DNA from 3 places in the Aliivibrio sp. S10_S31 genome. Region 1 is predicted to be linked to each of the others. Evidence: riboswitches for the same ligand, from Rfam matches in the RefSeq annotation. Region 1 holds a riboswitch; each other region holds the start of a gene.

Region 1 (7,345 bases):
AAACTCCGATGATGTAATAACAACAAATAGTTGTGAATTAAGCCCACTAAGGACAACCATAAATAAGGGCGGTAACATAAAAAGCCCTAAAAGCGTTATCCACGCTCTGTCCCACCACTTTGCTTTATTGGTATCTTGATATAGAACCACTTGTGATAACGATGCTGAATCAACAGAAACTGATTTTGAGAATCGTTGAATACACAATGATAATAATCCACATAATAACATTTGCCATAAAGCTAAAATGGCACCTGATTGCAAATCAAAATCAAACTTAATTGCTTGGTATATTGCTAACTCTATTGTTGTGGACTTAGGGCCACCACCTAGCGCCATTACGGTAGCAAAACTCGTAAAGCAAAGCATAAAGACCAACCCAGCAACATGTGGCAATTGCTGTTTTATTCTCGGCCATGCAACAAGACGATATTTGCTCCACCCCATTAATCCAAGGTGTGCAGATAACTGATGTTGTTCAATGGAAATAGAATCTAATGATTGCAGTAACAGCCGAGTTGCAAAAGGGAAATTAAAAAAAACATGAGCCAATAAAATGCCATTTAAGCCATAAATCGAAAATGGTAACGATGCGCCAAACCAAGCAAAGGCATCAGCAATTAATCCACTGTTCCCATAAATAGCTAGTAAACCAAAAACCCCCACAAGCACTGGTAATACTAATGTAGTTGCACAGAGTTTTAGCAGTAATCCACGTCCTATAAATTGACGGCGAGATAAAGCATAGGCTGTTGGTATAGCCAAACCAATACTGATTATGGTTGATAAAAATGCTTGGTATAAACTAAATTGAGTGATGTAGCGGTAATAAGGATCAGACCAAATTAGGCGTAAATCTAAACTCGGAGATTCGATTAAAAGCGCACTAATTGCACCACCAACGAAGCAGAGAATAATGGCTGCAACGATATAGCCGAATAAAGGCGTGGAATTAAATAAAGTTCGAGATTTCATGAATAAAATAAAGGAGCACTAGTGGCTCCTTATTACACCAATTAAAAAGTTAACGCATGTTGCCATTCACGGATCCAAGATTTACGCTTTTGCGCGATGTCTTCAGAGCTAAATGACAATGCTTTATTAGGTACCGTCAATGTTTCAAATCCCTTTGGTAGTTCAACTTTAGTTACTGGGTACATCCAGTTTCCTGTTGGCATCGCAGATTGAAACTCATCACTTAATATGAATGCTAAAAACTCGTCGGCAAGTTTATTGTGTTTTGTAGATTTAACTTTTGCCGCAACTTCAACTTGAGTGTAATGGCCTTCTGAAAAATTAGCGGCAGCAAATCGTTGATCTTTTTCAGCAATAATATGGTAAGCCGGCGATGTTGTATAAGATAAAACGAGATCCGACTCTCCCTCTAAAAACATACTATAAGCTTCTGACCAGCCTTTTGTTACCGTCACTGTTTTTTTAGATAGTTGCTTCCATGCTTGAGCGGCATCATCCCCATAAACAGATTTAATCCAGAGTAATAAGCCTTGCCCCGGCGTTGAAGTTCGAGGATCTTGATAAATCACTTTTAAATCGTCGCGCTGTTCAACCAACTCTTTTAGGCTCTTTGGAGGATTAGTTACTTTCTCTTTGTTGTAAACAAAAGCAAAATAACCAAAGTCATAAGGAATAAACGTTGTATCACTCCACCCATTAGGTAAATGTACCGAACTTGTATCGATTTGATGTTGAGCGAGTAACCCCGTTTTTTTCGCTTCCGCCATTAAGTTATTATCTAAACCCAATACAATATCAGCTTTAGCATTCTTTCCTTCAAGACGTAGACGATTCAAAATTGATACGCCATCATCTAATGCAACCAGCTCTAAATTACAGCCACATTTAGCTTCAAATGCCGCTTCAACTTTAGGTCCTGGGCCCCAATCCGCTGCAAATGAATCATAAGTGTATACCGTTAGTGTTTCTGACGCGGACACAGAAAAAGAAGAGATGCTTGCTAATGCAATAGCGAGAGATAGTTTTTTAACTGGAAGTGAAGTTACTGTTGTTTTCATTATGCGCTCTTTCATCCTTTTGAGCGGCACAGGCTAGAGTTGAAATACTCATAGGAGAATGTCATCTCAATTCCTACGCCAGCGTTATCTGGTTCAGGTGATACGGGTTTAAATGAACATTATCCAATCTTCATTAATCTCAGCCAAAGCTCCCCGATGAGAAGTCGTATTGTAAGTGTGAATAGCTTAATGAGCCAGAGCTTTTATTGTACAGCTATCGATGATCATAACCCCAGCGAGGTACAAGTCCTTGCTCTACACCTAAATGATCCAAAATTCTTGCTACCATAAAATCAATTAAATCTTCAATGGATTTAGGTTGATGATAAAAACCTGGGGCAGCAGGCATAATTGTCGCCCCTATTTGCGATAACTTAAGCATATTCTCTAAATGTAATGTTGAGAATGGTGCCTCTCGAACCACAAGAATCAGCTGACCTCGTTCTTTTAAAACCACATCAGCCGCTCTTTCGATTAAATTATCAGAAATACCATGAGCAATTGAGGCAACACTACCAGCTGAACATGGACAGACAATCATTTGTTTAGGTGCAGCAGAACCAGAAGCTACAGGAGAAAACCAGTCCTCTTTACCACAAACAGTTAGCTTATCTGCATTACAACCTAAGTGTTCAACTAATGCCGCTTTCATAGCATCAGGTCCACTTGGTAATTTCAAATCATGTTCTGTCGCCATTACAACTCTAGCAGCAGAAGAGATAAGAAAATACACGTGATAATCAGCAGCAAGTAAACACTCGAGCAAACGCAACCCATAAGGCGCTCCTGAAGCCCCTGTCATAGCTAACGTAATTGCTTTTTGTTTACTCATGTTAATCCACCATTTCTATATGTTTTACGGCATCACCTAAGCGTGAAAGCAATTTACCGTGAATACCTTCAAAGCCACCATTGCTCATTACCAAAATTTGATCACCAGGCTGTGCTTCGTTCACTATCATATCAACGAACGCATCAATGTTATTATGCGTGTGAGCAGGTTGAGTACATTGTTGTGCAACGTCATCAACTGACCATGCGATATTATCTGGTTGATAAAGATAAACTGAATCTGCAGCATGCAATGAAGCCGCTAATGTATCTTTATGAACGCCAAGCTTCATTGTACTTGAGCGAGGTTCTAATACGGCAATAATCTTTTTATCACCGACTTTATTACGTAGACCATTTAATGTTAGATCAATAGCTGTTGGGTGATGAGCAAAGTCATCATAAACCGTCACACCATTTACTTCGCCTTTCAACTCAAGACGACGCTTAGTATTGATAAATTTACCCAAAGCTTCACAAGCTAAATCAGGGGTAACACCCACGTGGCGAGCAGAAGCAACGACCATAAGCGCGTTACTTACGTTGTGATCGCCAACTAAGTCCCAATTAACTTGCCCAACGTTTTCACCTTCAAAATAGACATCAAACTGACTACCATCTTTTTGAAGTTTGATGGCTTTCCATTGACCGTCTTCACCAGTGAACTCTAATTCACTCCAGCAGCCTTGCTCTAATACTTGCTCTAAAGGTTTATCTTGCTTAGGTGCAAAAATACGACCAGTACTTGGCACCGTTCTGATTAAGTGATGGAATTGACGCTGAATTGCAGCCAAATCATCAAAAATATCGGCATGGTCAAACTCAAGGTTGTTTAATACAAGCGTACGAGGACGGTAATGAACAAACTTTGAACGCTTATCAAAAAAAGCACTGTCATATTCATCTGCTTCAACAACAAAGAACATGCTTTCACCTAAGCGAGCTGACTCACCAAAATTGCCTAATACACCGCCAACTAAGAAGCCTGGCTTATAACCACACTCTTCTAGTACCCAAGCTAACATACTTGATGTTGTTGTTTTACCGTGTGTACCAGCAACCGCCATCACCCAACGATCTTGCAGTAAAAACTCTTGTAACCACTGAGGACCAGATGTGTATTTAAGATTTTTATCTAATACATATTCAACACATGGATTTCCACGACTCATGGCATTACCAATGACGACTAAATCAGGTGCAGGGTCTAATTGGCTTGGATCAAAGCCTTCAATAATCTCAATGCCTTGAGACTCTAATAATGTGCTCATTGGTGGATAAACGTTAGCATCACAACCAGTTACTTTATGTCCGAGTTGACGTGCTAGTGTTGCAGCGCCACCCATGAATGTTCCACAAATTCCAAGGATATGAATATGCATAATAAAAACCGTCTTATATTAAATTAAGTGAGCAACTTTTATACAAAGTTACTTCAATACTCTTAAAAAGTTCTATGCTATAGAATGAATTACAGCAAACAGTAACACAACTATTATAAAAATAAATCAGTACCTGACCCGACTTCGCGTTGATATCTAATAACAGAGAATTAAAGGAATAACTATGTCTGAAATAAGAACTTTAGGTGAGTTCATTGTTGCGAAACAACATGACTTCCCTCATGCCAGTGGAGAACTCTCTTCATTAATCGGTTCCATAAAATTAGCCGCCAAAATTGTAAACCGTGAAATTAATAAAGCAGGTTTAGTTGATATCACTGGTGCCTCTGGTGAAGAGAATATTCAAGGTGAACAACAACAAAAATTAGATGTTTACGCCAACGATAAGTTTAAAGCAGCACTTGAAGCTCGTGACCAAGTTTGTGGTGTTGCTAGTGAAGAAGAAGATGAAGCGGTTGCTTTCAATAAAGAGCTCAACCAAAATGCAAAATACGTTGTGTTGATGGATCCATTGGATGGGTCTTCAAACATTGATGTGAATGTTTCTGTTGGTACTATCTTTTCTATTTACCGCCGAATTTCACCAATAGGAACACCCGCCACTGAAGAAGACTTCCTACAACCGGGACACAAACAAGTCGCTGCTGGTTACATTATTTATGGCTCATCAACCATGCTTGTTTATACAACAGGGAATGGTGTTCATGGTTTTACTTACGACCCTTCACTTGGAGTTTTCTGCTTATCCCACGAAAATATGCAAGTCCCAAAAGATGGCAACATCTATTCAATAAATGAAGGTAACTACATTCGCTTTCCTGAAGGCATTAAGCAATACCTTAAATTTTGCCAAGAAAGTAAACCTGAAGATAATCGTCCCTATACCTCTCGATATATCGGTTCTTTAGTTGCAGATTTCCATAGAAACCTTTTAAAAGGTGGTATTTATCTATACCCAAGCACTCAAGCCTACCCCAATGGAAAATTAAGATTACTTTATGAATGCAATCCTATGGCAATGTTAATTGAGGAAGCGGGTGGTAAAGCGACAGATGGTGAACAGCGTATCTTAGATATAAAACCAAGTGAACTGCATCAACGGGTGCCTTTCTTTGTTGGTTCAACAAATATGGTCGATAAGGTTCATGCGTTTTTAGATGAATGGCGAGACTAATTAATAAATTAAAACAGTAAGTTATAATGTACAGATACAAAAAAACCGAGTCCTAAGACTCGGTTTTTTCTTAAAGCTTATTCTGATTACTCAGCGTCTGCTTCTACTTCTGGGCGATCTACAAGCTCAATGTATGCCATTGGAGCTTTGTCACCTGCACGGAAACCGCACTTCAGAATACGAGTGTAACCACCAGCACGTTGTGCAAAGCGTGGACCTAACTCGGTGAATAGTTTTGCTACAACTTCGTTATCACGAGTGCGAGCAAATGCTAGACGACGGTTAGCAACACTGTCAGTCTTAGCTAATGTAATCAAAGGCTCAACTACGCGACGTAGCTCTTTTGCTTTTGGCAAAGTCGTCTTGATAATTTCGTGACGAACTAATGAGCTAGCCATGTTGCTAAACATCGCTTTGCGATGGCTGCTGTTGCGGTTGAGTTGACGACCACTCTTACGATGGCGCATGACCTAATCCTTCTAACTAGATAATTAGTGAACTGATTAATCTTCAGCGATAGACGCTGGTGGCCAGTTCTCTAGGCGCATACCTAAAGAAAGTCCACGTGAAGCTAGAACATCTTTAATTTCAGTTAAAGATTTCTTACCAAGGTTTGGAGTCTTAAGTAACTCAACCTCAGTGCGCTGCACCAGATCACCAATGTAGTGAATCGCTTCTGCTTTCAAACAGTTAGCAGAGCGAACCGTTAGTTCAAGATCGTCTACAGGACGCAGTAGGATCGGATCGAACTCTGGCTTCTCTTCTTTTTCTTCAGGAACACGTACATCACGAAGATCTACGAATGCATCCAGTTGCTCAGCTAAAATTGTAGCTGCACGACGGATAGCTTCCTCAGGATCAAGCGTACCATTTGTTTCCATATCGATAACAAGTTTGTCTAAGTCAGTACGTTGCTCAACACGTGCCGCTTCAACCGCGTAAGAAATTTTATCTACTGGGCTGTAAGTTGCATCGACAAGCAGACGACCAATTGGACGCTCATCTTCTTCAGTATGGATACGAGCTGTTGATGGTACGTAGCCGCGACCACGCTCTACCTTGATTCTCATGCTGATTTCAGCATTGTCATCAGTCAAGTGGCAGATTACGTGCTCTGGGTTCGCAATCTCAACATCACCATCATGGGTGATGTCACCTGCAACAACAGGGCCTGCACCAGACTTGTTAAGAGTAATGATAACTTCATCTTTACCCTCAACCTTAACGGCTAGGCCTTTAAGGTTCAGAAGGATTTCAAGGATATCTTCCTGAACACCTTCTTTGGTGCTGTACTCGTGTAATACGCCTTCGATTTCCACTTCAGTTACGGCACAACCCGGCATTGAAGATAGTAAAATACGACGTAGAGCGTTACCTAGAGTGTGGCCGAAACCACGCTCTAACGGCTCAAGAGTTACTTTTGCATGAGTCGTGCTGACTTGTTCAATGTCAACAAGACGTGGCTTTAGAAATTCTGTTACAGAACCCTGCATTGTGTCCTCTCTTTATTTAAGCCTTACTTAGAGTAAAGCTCGACGATCAAGTGTTCGTTGATGTCGGCAGACAAATCAGAACGTTCTGGAAGACGCTTAAACGTACCTTCCATTTTGCCAGCATCTACTTCAATCCAAGTTGGTTTTTCGCGTTGTTCAGCAACTTCTAGAGCAGCTTTAATACGTGATTGCTGTTTAGCTTTTTCACGGATTGAAACAACGTCGTTAGCCGCAACTTTGAAAGAAGGAACGTTAACAACTTTACCATTAACTAGGATAGACTTATGGCTAACTAGTTGGCGAGATTCAGCACGAGTTGCGCCAAAGCCCATACGGTAAACTACGTTATCTAGACGACCTTCAAGAAGCTGAAGCAGGTTTTCACCTGTGTTGCCTTTAAGGCGAGCAGCA
Region 2 (7,345 bases), on a different contig from region 1:
ACTGAAGGTGGAGCAGAGTGGTATAGCTGGATTTTAAAACTGGTATTAACTGCGATTACTCTTGCTGCTGGTTATAAAGGTGGTGAAGTAACACCGTTGTTTTTTGTTGGTGCTACGTTAGGTAACTTCTTAGGTTGGGTTATGGGGGCTCCGGTTGATTTATTTGCTGCTCTGGGTTTCCTTGCGGTATTTGCGGCTGCAACCAATACACCATTAGCTTGTACGATCATGGGCGTGGAATTGTTTGGTGCTGAGTATTTACCTTATTTCGCTTTAGCGTGTTATACGGCTTATTACTTTAGTGGTCATACTGGTATTTACTCTTCACAACGTGTTGCTGTTTCTAAAACATTAGAGCATGGTCGTGATCATGACGGCCTAAATAAAATAGGGTCATATCGTGAACATAATTCATCGTCATTAAAACACCTAGCGAATAAGCTAACTAAAAAAGACAAATAGTTTCACGTGAAACATGGTGGTTTATCTAGATTAGAACTTGGTAGAGAGGATTAGAACCTAATGTGCTTCTCCACAAAAAAGAACATTGTACTTGTTGGTGTAAGAGCTACGGATGACAAAGGTGGTTTTTTGTTACGAAGCACACAAGGTTCAATGTGCCTTGTGGAGAGGATTAAAACCTAATGTACTTCTCCACAAAAAAGAACATTGTACTTGTTGGTGTAAGATCTACCGATGACAAAGGTGTTTTTTTTCTGCGAAGCACACAAGATTTAATATGGATTGTCGATATGTAAAACTCTATATGCGCTCACTCACAAACTCAGCCAACCACTTGATAACTTTTTTCTCTTCCATTTCATTTCTTGCATACTTTCTTTATACTCCGAACACGTTCAGATTTTGATTCAACGATCTGAAAGAAACTTGTCGGAGTGCTTAGTGCTTTTTAAAGTACAAGCTGAGACCGCAGTGCGGGATCCGTAGAACCTGATCAGGCTAATACCTGCGAAGGGAACAAGAGACAATTTACATCTTAGTTTATGAAACCATATCTACAGATTGAAAGGTACAGACGTAGCTGAATTTTAGCTGCTTTTATTCTTTTTAACTTGTGGGCATAACAGTACAGACAGATATTCTCTGCAGCACAAACTAAGAACCTCTTGCTACAACTCAAATCCGGCAAGCAATTATTCTATTTTTATCAAGGAATTTTGCTATGTCGTCAAGCCGTAAACAAGCACGTTTAGATGCTAAAACCAATATTGAATCGTTATCGGTTCAACCATATCCAAATTCAAATAAAGTCTATATTGAAGGCTCTCGTCTTGATATTCGCGTTCCTATGCGAGAGATTTCATTAGCTGACAGTTTAGTTGGTGGTACCAAAGAATCACCAATTTTTGAACCAAATGAACCTATCCAAGTTTATGACACTTCAGGTGTGTATACCGATCCAAGCTACGATATCGATGTATATAGAGGATTACCTAAGTTGCGTCAAGAATGGATAGAAGAGCGAAATGATACCGAGTTACTTGATGGCGTGAGCTCTGTTTATTCGCAAGAGCGTTTAGCGGATGAAACTCTTGATGAACTTCGTTATGGAAATCTCCCAACGATTCGCCGTGCTAAACAAGGCCAGTGTGTTACTCAACTGCATTATGCGCGTCAGGGAATCATTACTCCTGAAATGGAATACATAGCGATTCGTGAAAACATGGGTCGTCAAAAGTTTGCAGATGAGCAACTTAATCACCAACATCCTGGCCATAGTTTTGGGGCTAACTTACCGAAAGAAATCACACCTGAATTTGTGCGTAAAGAGGTTGCTGAAGGGCGCGCAATTATCCCATCAAACATAAACCATCCAGAAGCAGAACCAATGATCATTGGTCGTAATTTCTTAATTAAGGTCAACGCTAATATTGGTAACTCATCGGTGAGTTCATCAATTGAAGAAGAAGTGGAGAAGCTAGTTTGGTCAACGCGTTGGGGCGGTGATACGGTGATGGATTTATCTACGGGTCGAAATATTCATGAAACTCGTGAGTGGATTCTACGTAATAGCCCTGTCCCAATTGGCACGGTTCCAATGTATCAAGCGCTAGAAAAAGTGAATGGTGTAGCCGAAAACCTTAACTGGGAAGTGATGCGAGATACCTTAATCGAGCAGGCTGAACAGGGCGTCGATTACTTTACCATTCACGCAGGTTTACTGCTTCGTTATGTACCAATGACAGCAAAACGCGTTACCGGGATTGTATCTCGTGGCGGCTCTATTATTGCTAAGTGGTGTCTTGCTCATCACCAAGAAAGCTTTCTTTATACACACTTCCGTGAGATCTGTGAAATCTGTGCTAAATACGATGTGGCTTTATCTTTGGGTGATGGATTGCGTCCGGGCTCTGTTGCTGACGCTAATGATGAAGCGCAATTTGCTGAATTACGAACTTTAGGTGAGCTAACTAAAGTTGCGTGGGAATACGATGTTCAAGTCATTATTGAAGGTCCAGGTCATGTTCCTATGCACATGATTAAAGAGAATATGGATGAACAACTTAAACATTGTCATGAAGCGCCATTTTATACACTAGGGCCACTAACGACAGATATTGCTCCTGGATATGATCACATTACTTCAGGTATTGGTGCTGCCATGATCGGTTGGTATGGCTGTGCCATGTTGTGTTACGTAACGCCAAAAGAACACTTAGGGTTACCAAATAAAGACGATGTGAAGACAGGCTTGATTACTTATAAGTTAGCAGCACACGCAGGCGATTTAGCCAAAGGTCATCCGGGTGCACAAATTCGTGATAACGCCTTATCAAAAGCCCGCTTTGAATTCCGTTGGGAAGACCAGTTTAATCTGTCTCTTGATCCTATTACCGCTCGTGAATATCACGATGAAACCTTACCGCAAGAATCGGGCAAAGTTGCTCACTTTTGTTCAATGTGTGGGCCTAAGTTCTGCTCAATGAAGATCTCACAAGAAGTCAGAGAGTACGCTAAAGATTCGGAACAAGTTGCTTTAGACCAAGCAATCGAAATTAAGATGATAGATGACCCTCTAGAAGGGATGCGTCAAAAGTCAGAAGAGTTTAAAGCGTCTGGGTCTGAACTTTATCATCCTGCAGTTGAAGCTGAATAACGATGATAATAAGGGATGTTTCACGTGGAACATCTCTTAGTTTTGTATACGGAATTGAGGTGAGACAGCAATGTTTGCATTCCCTAATATTGATAAAAGTAAGTTTGGTTTATATCCCGTAGTTGATGATGTGTCGTGGATAGAAAAATTATTAAAGCTCGATGTAAAGACAATCCAATTGAGAATTAAGAATCCAGAACAAGCAGACTTAGAGCAACAGGTTATAAAAGCGATTAGGCTTGGCCGTGAATATGATGCTCAGGTGTTCATCAATGACTATTGGCAGTTAGCTATTAAGCACAAAGCATTTGGTATTCACCTTGGACAAGAAGACATAGAGGTTGCTGATTTACAGGCGATTGCTGAGGCGAATATTTGTCTTGGTTTGTCGACACACGATGATAGTGAACTATTAAAAGTAAAAGCCCTAAATCCAAGCTATTTAGCGCTTGGTCATATTTTTCCGACACCAACGAAAGAGATGCCATCACAACCACAAGGTTTGACCAATCTTGCAAAGAATCAACAATTAGCTGGAGACATTCCGACCGTTGCGATTGGCGGTATTGATCTCTCCGTTGCTAATGATGTGTGGCAAACCGGTGTTGATAGTATTGCGGTAGTTCGAGCGATTACTGAGGCTGAGGATACAGAGCAGGCCGTCGCGAAATTTAACGCCATTATTTCTGAACCAAGAAGAGGAAATCTACAGGAGGTTGCTTATGAGTAACCAGTTAATGGAAGGGTTAAGTGACCAAGATTTTCTGCGTTATAGCCGTCAAATTATGTTGCCTGATATTGGTGATAAAGGGCAAATAGCATTAAGAAATAGTACGGTTCTCATCATCGGTTGTGGCGGATTGGGTTCTTCGGTTGGAATGTATTTATCCGCTTCTGGTATCGGTACATTAATCATTGCCGATGGAGACAAAGTTGAATTAAGCAACTTACAGCGACAAGTGGTGTATCGCGATAACAACCTAAATCAAAATAAAGCGATGGCAATGGCACTGCAACTTAAAGGGTTGAATGGTACAACTCATATTGAAGTGATCAGCCATAAGTTAACAGAGCCAGAGTTATCCCGTTTTATTAATCAAGTCGACGTGGTTTTGGATTGCTCTGATAATTTGCCAACACGTCATGAAACTAATGCGGCATGTGTAAAGCATAACGTTCCACTTATTTCTGGTGCAGCAATTGGATGGCAAGGGCAGCTAATGTTGTTTTCAAATCAGGTCACGGAAAAAAACACGTCGTGCTATCACTGTTTATTTCCTTTTACTGAAAGCCACCAAACACAAAACTGTCAGTCGTTCGGAATTGTGGGACCGGTGGTAGGCATGATAGGAAACTTACAGGCATTAGAAACCATTAAATACCTTACTCAACCGAGTTACATGAAATGGGACACCATTCATCAGTTTGATGGCCGCTCTTTGGCTTGGTCATCGATAAAAATTCCAAAAGACAGCCAATGTTCAATCTGTGCTTCAACAGTAACTAATGATGTTTCACGTGAAACACACTCAAAGGGAGAGACTTGTCATGAGTGATTTAATGTCAATAGAACTTAATGGTGTGTCTTATCGAGTTGAGGTCACGCATACATTATCTTCATTTTTAGAATACCATGGTATTGATACACAAGGATGTGCTGTTGCAATCAGTAATCAGATAATACCGAGATCAGAGTGGCAAAAGCGTGGGTTATCACAGGGTGAATCCATCTCTTTATTTCAAGCAATCGCTGGAGGCTAACATGAATGACTTATTAACCATTGGAGATAAGACGTTTAGATCACGTTTATTCACCGGAACAGGAAAGTTTCCAAATGCCAGCGTTATGCAAAAGGCACTTATAGAGTCTGGTTCTGAATTATCAACAATGGCGTTAAAACGTGTTGAAGTGAATAACCCTGAAGACAATATATTAAAGCCGATTGTGGATGCAGGAATTAACTTATTACCCAATACGTCTGGTGCTAAAAATGCTCGTGAGGCTATTTTCGCCGCACAACTTGCTCGTGAAGCATTGGGCACAAATTGGCTTAAATTGGAAATTCACCCTGATCCCAAATACCTAATGCCAGACCCAATTGAAACATTAACCGCAGCAGAAGAGTTAGTGAAACAAGGGTTTATTGTCTTGCCATATTGTCATGCTGATCCCGTTTTATGTAAGCGATTGGAAGAGGTTGGTTGTGCTGCTGTTATGCCACTAGGTGCGCCTATTGGTTCAAATAAAGGCATTGTCAGTCGTGACTTTTTAGAGATTATTATTGACCAAGCTCGAGTACCTGTAGTGGTTGATGCTGGTATTGGTGCGCCATCTCATGCTGCTTTGGCAATGGAACTGGGGGCTGATGCTGTGCTTGTTAACACTGCGATTGCTGCGGCAAGAAATCCAATCGCAATGGCAACTGCATTTAAATTAGCGGTGCAATCTGGCCGATTAGCTTATGAAAATGGGTTGGCGGCAGTTAACACTCAAGCTGTTGCTTCTAGTCCATTAACGGCATTTCTTGATTAAGGTGAATGAAATGACATTTACTGATGAATGGGAAAAGTTACATTGGGATGAGGTTAAACTCTCTATCTATAGTAAAACGCATCATGATGTTGAAAGAGCGCTAAGTAAATCCAAACGAGATCTTGAAGATTTTAAAGCCTTAATTTCTCCTGCTGCAGAAAGCTATCTTGAACAAATGGCTCAAGAGTCTGCACGATTAACTCGCCAACGTTTTGGTCATACGATTGGTTTTTATATTCCTTTGTATCTTTCTAATCTTTGCGCGAATGCATGTACTTATTGTGGCTTCTCAATGGAGAATCGCATTAAGAGAAAGACGCTCAACCAAGATGAGGTTGCACAGGAAGTGAGGGCGATTAAAGCGATGAATTTTGATAGTGTTCTTTTGGTAACGGGAGAACATGAAACCAAAGTTGGGATGAATTACTTTCGTCAAACATTACCGCAGATAAAGCAGTCGTTTAATTATCTCGCAATGGAAGTTCAGCCTTTAGAACAAGAAGAGTATGCAGAATTAAAAACCTTAGGTTTGGATGCGGTGATGGTGTATCAAGAAACGTATCATCCATCTACTTATGCGGAGCATCACCTTCGTGGAAATAAAACCGATTTTAAATTTAGATTAGAAACGCCAGATCGATTGGCAGAAGCGGGCATTGATAAGATTGGAATTGGGGCGCTTATTGGGCTAGATGAGTGGCGAACAGATTGCTTTTTTGTGGCAGCGCATTTGGATTATTTAGAGCGTCGATACTGGCAGACTCGTTACTCTATTTCTTTTCCAAGATTGCGACCATGTGAGGGTGCGCTGCAACCAAAATCAATAATGAGTGACAAACAACTGGTGCAATTAATTTGTGCTTATCGGTTGTTAAACCCTGAGGTTGAACTGTCATTGTCCACTCGAGAATCTGAACATTTTAGAGATAATGTATTGCCATTAGGTATTACATCAATATCAGCGGCATCGAAAACACAACCGGGTGGTTATGCAAATGATGACCAAGAGCTTGAACAGTTTTCTATTAGTGATGAGCGATCTGCTGAATCTGTTTCTTTAGCGGTACAAGCAAGGGGATTTGAACCGGTTTGGAAGGACTGGGATAGAAGTTATTCAAGTTGATGTTTCACGTGAAACAACATAAAAAATGCCACGTTTGCTCTTCTATAGAGCTCTTTTATAGAATAGATACGTGGCATTTTATTGTTGTATTTTAATGAATTAGCTTTCGTAGCTTAATTCAGCTGTCGCTTGTTTAAGCCACTCTTTTACTTCGCCATCAACAAGAGGGCTAACTTCATTCCAGACTTTCTGATGATAGTTATTCAACCACGCTAACTCTGGGCGATTTAGCATATCAACATTGATCAGACGTTTGTCGATAGGACAGCGTGTTAAAGATTCAAATCCAAGAACCGAGAAGTCACCTTGAGTTTCGATTTCAACGACTAACTCTAAGTTCTCAATGCGGATACCAAATTCGTCTGCACGATAATAACCAGGCTCATTAGATAGTACCATTCCAGGAAGAAGCGCTGTGTTATTTATTACTTTAGCAATACGTTGAGGACCTTCATGGACACTTAAGAAGTGACCAACACCGTGACCAGTACCATGATCATAATCATAACCTTGCGCCCATAAATGTTGACGAGCAAGGATGTCTAGTTGATGTCCACATGTTCCTTTAGGG
Region 3 (7,345 bases), on a different contig from region 1:
TTCCGCAATCTAACTTATCTATTCCAAGCTTTACTTATGACGACGGAATGGATTCACTCTTATCTGATCCACCAACTTGGCCAGAACCAACAAGAGACGTTAGTGAGCTACGCTTAGCCATCAAATTTAAACCTAAATCTGGGGTGCTTAAGCATTTTCAGGACAGCGCAACTCTGTTTGTGGATATTGTTGATTATCCCGGTGAGTGGTTATTAGATCTGCCGTTGTTGGATATGGATTATTTAGCATGGTCAAAGCAACAGCAAGCTAATTTAACTGGGCATCGAAAAGTGCTTTCAGAGGCGTGGTTGCAAGAAGCGAAACGGTTAGATCCATTGGCACCTGTTGATGAAAAACAATTGGCACGTATTGCTGATGCATTTACTCATTATTTGCACACTTGTAAAGATGAAAAGGGGCTGCATTGGGTACAACCTGGTCGCTTTGTATTACCTGGAGAGCTTGCTGGCGCGCCAGTTTTGCAATTTTTTCCGTTTATGTTTTTACATAAATACACAGAAGAAGAGTTAGCAAAAGCAAAGAAAGGGTCAAATATTGCTGTGCTCAAGCAACGTTATAAGCATTACCAACAGAATGTGGTTAAAAAATTCTATAACGACCACTTTCGCCATTTTGATCGTCAGATTGTTTTAGTTGATTGTCTGCAGCCATTAAATGCAGGGGAAAATTCATTTAATGATATGCGACAAGCAATCGATCAATTAATGCACAGTTTTCAATATGGCAAGAGCTCATTACTTAAGCGTTTGTTTTCGCCAAAAATAGACAAGGTATTATTTGCCGCAACAAAAGCGGATCATGTTACTCCAGAACAACACCCTAATATGGTGTCGTTGCTTCAACAAATGATTTATCAAACATGGCAAGAAACCGCTTATGAAGGAATTAAGATGGAGTGCATGAGTATTGCTTCTATTCAGGCAACGACTGCGGGAATGATTGATGAAGATGGTGAGATCTTTGCGGCAATTTCTGGAATAAATACAGCTCAACAACCAATGATGATGTTTCCTGGAGAAGTACCAAAGCGTATACCAAGTAAAGCGTACTGGGAAACAGAACCATTTAATTTTATGAGTTTTCAGCCATTAAAAAATGAGAATGATAGACCGTTACAGCATATTCGAATGGATAAAGCGATACAGTTCTTATTGGGAGATAAATTGATATGAGTGAGTTAAAAAAACAGCGTGTTTTTCAATCGCAGGAACTAAAACAACAAGATGTAATTGAAGCGCTGAACACTCAAAAATTGTTTAATGATAATGTGACATTTATTCCTCAAAAGACAGAGGATGAAGAGGAGTTAGACAGCTCTGATATAGAAATGCCATTAATAAAAAAGGGAACACATTGGAGCATTAAGACTCTGGTTATTGGTTTTTTAGGTTTAACGCTTTGGCAGAGTATTGATCATGTCATTACTGCAATTCAATCGGCAGATTTTCTTTCATTAGGATGGGCTGGGTTAATCAGTTTTGCAGCATTACTGGGTGTGACAGCTATTGGTCGAGAGTTATTGACACTTCGTAAGTTAAAAGATCGTGCAGAGCTTCAAGAGCAAGTTACTGAACTGATTGATGGTAATGGTATAGGGCAAGCAAAGGTTTTTTGTGAAGGTTTGGCTAGAAAAAACTTAAAACTTAACCCTATTGAATATACTCGCTGGCAAAATATTATTGAACCACATCACAGCAATGCTGAAGTATTTGAAATGTACGACAGTATGGTTATCTCTGTTCAAGATAAACGAGCAAAAGCGTTAATAAGTAAGCATGCTGGTGAATCTGCTCTAATGGTTGCATTAAGCCCTTTAGCTGTGGTCGATATGTTATTAGTTGCATGGCGTAATATTCGATTAATAGAGCAAGTATCCGAAGTTTACGGGGTTGAATTAGGCTATTGGGGCCGCTTGCGTCTGTTTAAAATGGTTCTACAAAATATGGCTTTTGCTGGAGCAACAGAAATAGCAACGGATGTTGGTGTTGATATGCTTTCTACTGGTTTAGCTGGAAAATTATCAACTCGTGCAGCTCAAGGTTTAGGTATTGGTTTAATTACGGCTCGTTTTGGTTTGAAAACCATGAACTTAATGCGTCCATTGCCTTGGATGAATGATGAAGTACCTAAATTATCAGATATGCGTAAAACGATTGTTGCTCAACTGGTATCAAAGTTAGGTGCACAAAATTCAAACTAGTTAACATCTTCATAAAAATCATACTATTTATAAATAAATTAATGATAGTATGAGCTCATTAGTCGGGGAGCCAATAGGCTGAGATCGCAATAGCGAACCCGTTGAACCTGATTCAGTTAGTACTGACGTAGGGAACTAATGGTCCTTTTGACACGATCTTTTTAGATCCGTTTCTTTTGATGAGAGCTTACGCTTATACGTAGGAGTGATCTCATTTGACTGTTTTTCCTAAACGTCAGTTAGGGAAATTAATATGTCTACATCCACAGAAATAACGTCTTCTAAATCATCTATTGAAAATGAATTAGCAGCAACTCCTATTGTATTAACCATTGCAGGTTCTGATAGTGGTGGTGGGGCTGGTATTCAAGCCGATATTAAAGCTATTTCAGCTACAGGGGGTTATGCATGCTCTGTGATTACGGCATTAACCGCCCAAAATACTCAAGGGGTAACAGGAATTTATCCAATTAGTGGTGAATTTGTTGAACAACAACTTGATGCCGTTTTTTCTGATTTGAATGTAATAGGTGTTAAGGTTGGAATGTTGAGTGACTCAGATATTATTCATTCTGTAGCTAAAAAAATTAAACAATATGCACCTCAATATCTAGTGGTTGACCCTGTTATGGTAGCAACTAGTGGAGATTTACTCCTTCAAGCATCTGCAATTGATAGCCTTAAATCTGAACTTCTTCCCCTTGCTGACGTGATCACTCCAAACTTGCCTGAAGCAGCAGCATTAGTGGGAGGTAAAGTTCCTAAAAATGAAGATGAAATGATCGCAATGATCAGTGAACTTCGTCAATTGGGAGCAAAATCAGTTTTATTAAAAGGTGGGCATTTAGAAGAAGATACAAACAGTACAGATTTACTCATTCTTTCTGACAAGGTAGAGCGTTTATCGAACCTACGCATTAACACTCGTAATACTCATGGAACTGGTTGTACTTTATCATCGGCAATAGCATCTTACCTAGCTCAAGGGTATAAATTGCAAGATGCAGTAAGCTTAGGGAAAGAATATATTACTCAAGCGATTATTTATGCTGATAAGTTAAATATAGGTAAGGGGCATGGACCTGTGAATCATTTTTATTCTAGATAGTTATCTTTTTCTGTTTCTTTTTCATTTTATACATCGCTTTGTCTGCTGATATTAAAGCCGCTTCAACGTCATTTAGGTTAGTGGTTTTAATTCCATATGCAAAGCTCATCTGCTCATTTTCGAGTTGCTTATTCACGTGTTCTACAAATTTATTTGCTCTTCCTTTATGGGTAATAGCTATGAATTCATCTCCTCCGACACGTAAAGCCATTTCCTTTGGATGACAGGCATATCTTAAAGCATGAGCAAATCTAATTAGCATAAGATCGCCAATAGAGTGACCTTTTAAGTCATTAACAAGCTTTAGACCATTTAAATCAAAATAGATTAAATCGAACTCGTCGAATGGAATTTCGGATAATTTCTTACGGTTATATAACTGAGTTAAATCATCTTTTTTATTTGCCTTGATAAGGCCGGACATCATGTGTGTAACACCAATAGCGATAAATACAAAAGCGACAAATAGAGAGCCGTCGTCAAGTATTGTGTCGATAACTTCAAATCTATCGGCATATTCTTCAATTTGGGGAACTTCAGTTAAGAGATCGTAGGCTTTATTGAATAGCAATAACCAAGAACCGATAAGTAAAAATCGATGAGGTTTAAAAACAGAATAAGCGGTTTGGTATATATAAATTAAGAGAATGAGGGTGCTGCCTTCAAACCCGAGATCGGCTAATGACTCAAACCCAAGCTCTTGATAGAAGGTAATACATAAAGATAGACCAAAAAGTAGTATAAAAGCGGTGATTAGGGGACTTTTTCTGTCTAACATGAAATGAACCATTCAATAATGTATTGATATACATACCATACTTCGTTTTCATTAAAAAATAAATGCTCACAAAGGATAAGTTTAGGTAAATTGGGGATAATAGAAACAAAGTTGAAGTTATTTGCGTAATTTAGCAATAAAAATGCGATAAGTGACGTTTGTTATCAACAAATATTATTTTGTGAAGTTAGAAAGCTATGTTTAAGGCAATTACTCTTTTCTTGTAGAAAAGTAAGGTAAATGTAAATGGCATGATGTGATGACATTTCTTTGGTGAATTATTGGCATGAAAATTGATAATAAAATGAAATAATAATTATGTGTCTACTGCAACTTATAATAAAGATGTAGATGGAACTACCTGAGAGAAAAGTTATGAATTTATCAATCAAATCAAGATTGTATTTGCTTGCAATATTACCAATAGTTTTAACCTCCTTGTTAATCATGTTAATGACATACAAGGAAACCAATGCGCTTAACCAAGCTCAAATGGATATGACGCGCGCACAAATGATGGAAATGAAGCGCGTAGAACTGAAATCGTATTTAGATATCGTTTCATCTGAATTAGAACATCTTGAAAAACAAGGAAAATCAATAGATGAAGTGCTTGAAACACTAAAACCGATTCAATTTGCTGATACAGGTTATTTATTTGGTTTCCAATCCAATGGTGTACGAATTTTACAAGGTAATACCAATGATATTGGTAACAATATGTGGAATGCGAAAGACAAAAGAGGCAACTATTTAATCCAAGATATCATTACAGCCGCTAAAAATAAGTCTGGATATTCAACATATTACTATCCTAAATTAAACGAAACTGTTGCTTTACCTAAACTGGCTTACAGTGTTTATTTTCCAGCATGGGATTTGATTGTAGGTACTGGTTTTTATACTGATGATGTTGATGCAGTTATTGCGGATATGAAAGCGCTTAGTGATGAGCAGCTTGCACAAAGTATGAAAGCGATTGTGTTGTTCACATTAGTTATTGTGGCTGTTGTTGCAATGATCGGCTTCTATATCAATAGAAGTATTATGGCTCCAATTCAAAAATTTGATGAATCGATTCGTTCATTTGCTTCGGGTGATGCAGATTTAACGGCAAGAATGCCTGAGTTTACCGTTCCTGAGTTTAATCAATTGAGTCATAATTTTAACTTATTCGTTAATTCTCTACATCAAATCATTAGTAATGTATCACTAGTGAGTCAAGATGTTGTCGCTGAAACCACTCGAATGTCAGAGCGTTCAGCGCAAGTTAATGCTGTTGTGACAAATCAGCGTTCTGAAACTGAGCAAATTGCAACAGCGATGACAGAGTTAACGACGTCTTCTCATGAGATCTCTGCTAATGCTGAGCAAGCCGCTAGTTCAGCTCAAGATGCTGATAATAATGCACAAGTTGCAATGCAAACGGTAAATGAAGCATCAGAATCAGTGAAGACGCTAGCTGCAGAATTAGATGAAGCAAGTGATGTTATTTCAAAACTAGAAGGTGATGTACAAAATATCGCAAGTACGTTATCCGTTATTCAAGATATTGCTGAACAAACTAACTTGCTGGCTCTTAATGCGGCCATTGAAGCGGCAAGGGCGGGTGAGCAAGGGCGTGGTTTTGCCGTTGTTGCTGACGAAGTACGTAAGCTAGCAAGTCGCACTCAAGAGAGTACAGCACAAATTCACCAACGAATTGAAGCGCTTAAGTCAGGTTCTGATTCGGCAGTACAAGTGATGGCGGCAAGTAAAAATTTCAGTACATTGACGGTAACTAAAGCGGTTGCTGCATCTGAATCGTTAAGCCAAATTTTAGTGTCTGTTAATACGATCATGGAAATGAACTCATTAATAGCGACAGCGACCCAAGAGCAGAGTTTGGTTGGGCAAGAGATCTCAGAGCGTATTGTGTCGGTATCTGATCAGAGTTTAGAATCCGCAGATTTAGCGAGTCAAAACCGCTCTGGTGGTATTGTGTTAAACCAAAAAGCCAACGAACTGTCAGAATTAGTTGAGCGTTTTACACTTTAATCGATACGTAAATTAATACATAAAAGCACAAGATTGATGAGATCTTGTGCTTTTTTATTACCATAATTTAAATGTATCCCAATTACTTAACGCTTCAATACTTGAATCAATTGGAGGTGCTAAAAAAGCTAAAATCACCGTAGCAATTACGAATATTGCAGATAGCGATAAGTTTGAAAAATCAGTCAGTTTTAATGCTGAACCAAATGAGCGTTTAATACGAACATTGGCCAAATCAACACTGTATATTTCGTCTAATAGAAGATGAATGACACCACCACAGAATACAAAGATGCCGGATAACCAAGCAAATAGATCCGCATTTTTAAATTTGTCATTGATAATAAAAGCGGTTGTGTTTGTGGTTAGTAAGCCGCAAAAGAGCAAAAATAACAATGAATGACATATGCCTCTATGAATCGTTTGCCACTCGAATACGTTTCGGATCCCATATTTTATAATTAGGTGTATTACAACAGGTAAACCAATTAAAAGCATAAATTGCCTTTCATTAATGGCATCACTCGTAAAGTAGCGAATACTGAGTAAAACAATACACACAGTAAAAAGGTTAAAAATAATATCGAGAGAGGTCGAATTGTCTGAGTCAATGTCAGGCAGCAGGCCACCAATGGTACCTAAAAACCAAAGCCATAAAGCCGTATCAAGATCGATATGGTTAGCAGAAAGCAGTGCTGCAGAGGCGGCACCTGATGTTAATGCGGCGACATTTAAATGTGTGCTGAAATTTGCCATAGGTTTTCTAAGAATTCTTTTGTAATATGAAGGCTGATTAATTGAGATAAGAAATTATGTTTAAAATATTTGCATTACTGTTCATCGTGTTAGGTATCTATATTGGAATGAATTACGGCGATGAAGTTCAAAGTGTTATGGATTCAGATGCCTTTGAGCAAGTACAAGATACCTTGGTTGATGGAAAAGATCTTGTGATTGAAAAAATTGAAGATGCTGTTCAGTAATAATTAGCATGTTCGATGGATAAAATAAAAATCCCCCTTGATAGCAATATCGTGGGGGATTTTTGATTCTATACAAACGAATCATGAAAACAAGAGATTAACTGTTTTTATATACAGTTATTTTCTGTTTTGGTTAAATTCATGGCTAACGATGCGTGAATTAACTTATTTAAGCGGTAAAATTGTGATTTCTACACGGCGGTTACAAGCACGGCCTT

The links. A riboswitch is a leader RNA that binds a small molecule or an ion and turns the genes downstream of it on or off. The one in region 1 is predicted to bind thiamine pyrophosphate.
Region 2: it holds a riboswitch for thiamine pyrophosphate, as region 1 does, so the genes downstream of both, thiC (phosphomethylpyrimidine synthase ThiC) here and thiB (thiamine ABC transporter substrate binding subunit) in region 1, are expected to answer to the same signal.
Region 3: it holds a riboswitch for thiamine pyrophosphate, as region 1 does, so the genes downstream of both, thiD (bifunctional hydroxymethylpyrimidine kinase/phosphomethylpyrimidine kinase) here and thiB (thiamine ABC transporter substrate binding subunit) in region 1, are expected to answer to the same signal.

Annotation. Positions count from the first base shown of each region.
Region 1 is NZ_JAAUWR010000018.1:74,753-82,097, forward strand. It holds gene thiP (thiamine/thiamine pyrophosphate ABC transporter permease ThiP) at 1-975, opposite strand, end outside; gene thiB (thiamine ABC transporter substrate binding subunit) at 1,017-2,033, opposite strand; TPP riboswitch at 2,087-2,199, opposite strand; gene HC728_RS15265 (flavin prenyltransferase UbiX) at 2,248-2,865, opposite strand; gene mpl (UDP-N-acetylmuramate:L-alanyl-gamma-D-glutamyl-meso-diaminopimelate ligase) at 2,867-4,246, opposite strand; gene fbp (class 1 fructose-bisphosphatase) at 4,431-5,441, shown strand; gene rplQ (50S ribosomal protein L17) at 5,528-5,908, opposite strand; gene rpoA (DNA-directed RNA polymerase subunit alpha) at 5,945-6,934, opposite strand; gene rpsD (30S ribosomal protein S4) at 6,958-7,345, opposite strand, start outside.
Region 2 is NZ_JAAUWR010000030.1:12,643-19,987, reverse strand. It holds gene HC728_RS18645 (voltage-gated chloride channel family protein) at 1-462, shown strand, start outside; TPP riboswitch at 883-995, shown strand; gene thiC (phosphomethylpyrimidine synthase ThiC) at 1,184-3,118, shown strand; partial or broken gene thiE (thiamine phosphate synthase) at 3,186-3,848, shown strand; gene HC728_RS18630 (HesA/MoeB/ThiF family protein) at 3,841-4,674, shown strand; gene thiS (sulfur carrier protein ThiS) at 4,667-4,879, shown strand; gene HC728_RS18620 (thiazole synthase) at 4,881-5,651, shown strand; gene thiH (2-iminoacetate synthase ThiH) at 5,662-6,774, shown strand; gene HC728_RS18610 (aminopeptidase P family protein) at 6,874-7,345, opposite strand, start outside.
Region 3 is NZ_JAAUWR010000012.1:36,329-43,673, forward strand. It holds gene HC728_RS11755 (YcjX family protein) at 1-1,193, shown strand, start outside; gene HC728_RS11760 (YcjF family protein) at 1,190-2,221, shown strand; TPP riboswitch at 2,275-2,372, shown strand; gene thiD (bifunctional hydroxymethylpyrimidine kinase/phosphomethylpyrimidine kinase) at 2,475-3,329, shown strand; gene HC728_RS11770 (diguanylate cyclase) at 3,322-4,107, opposite strand; gene HC728_RS11775 (methyl-accepting chemotaxis protein) at 4,483-6,144, shown strand; gene HC728_RS11780 (metal-dependent hydrolase) at 6,202-6,900, opposite strand; gene HC728_RS11785 (hypothetical protein) at 6,957-7,127, shown strand; gene HC728_RS11790 (OmpA family protein) at 7,293-7,345, opposite strand, start outside.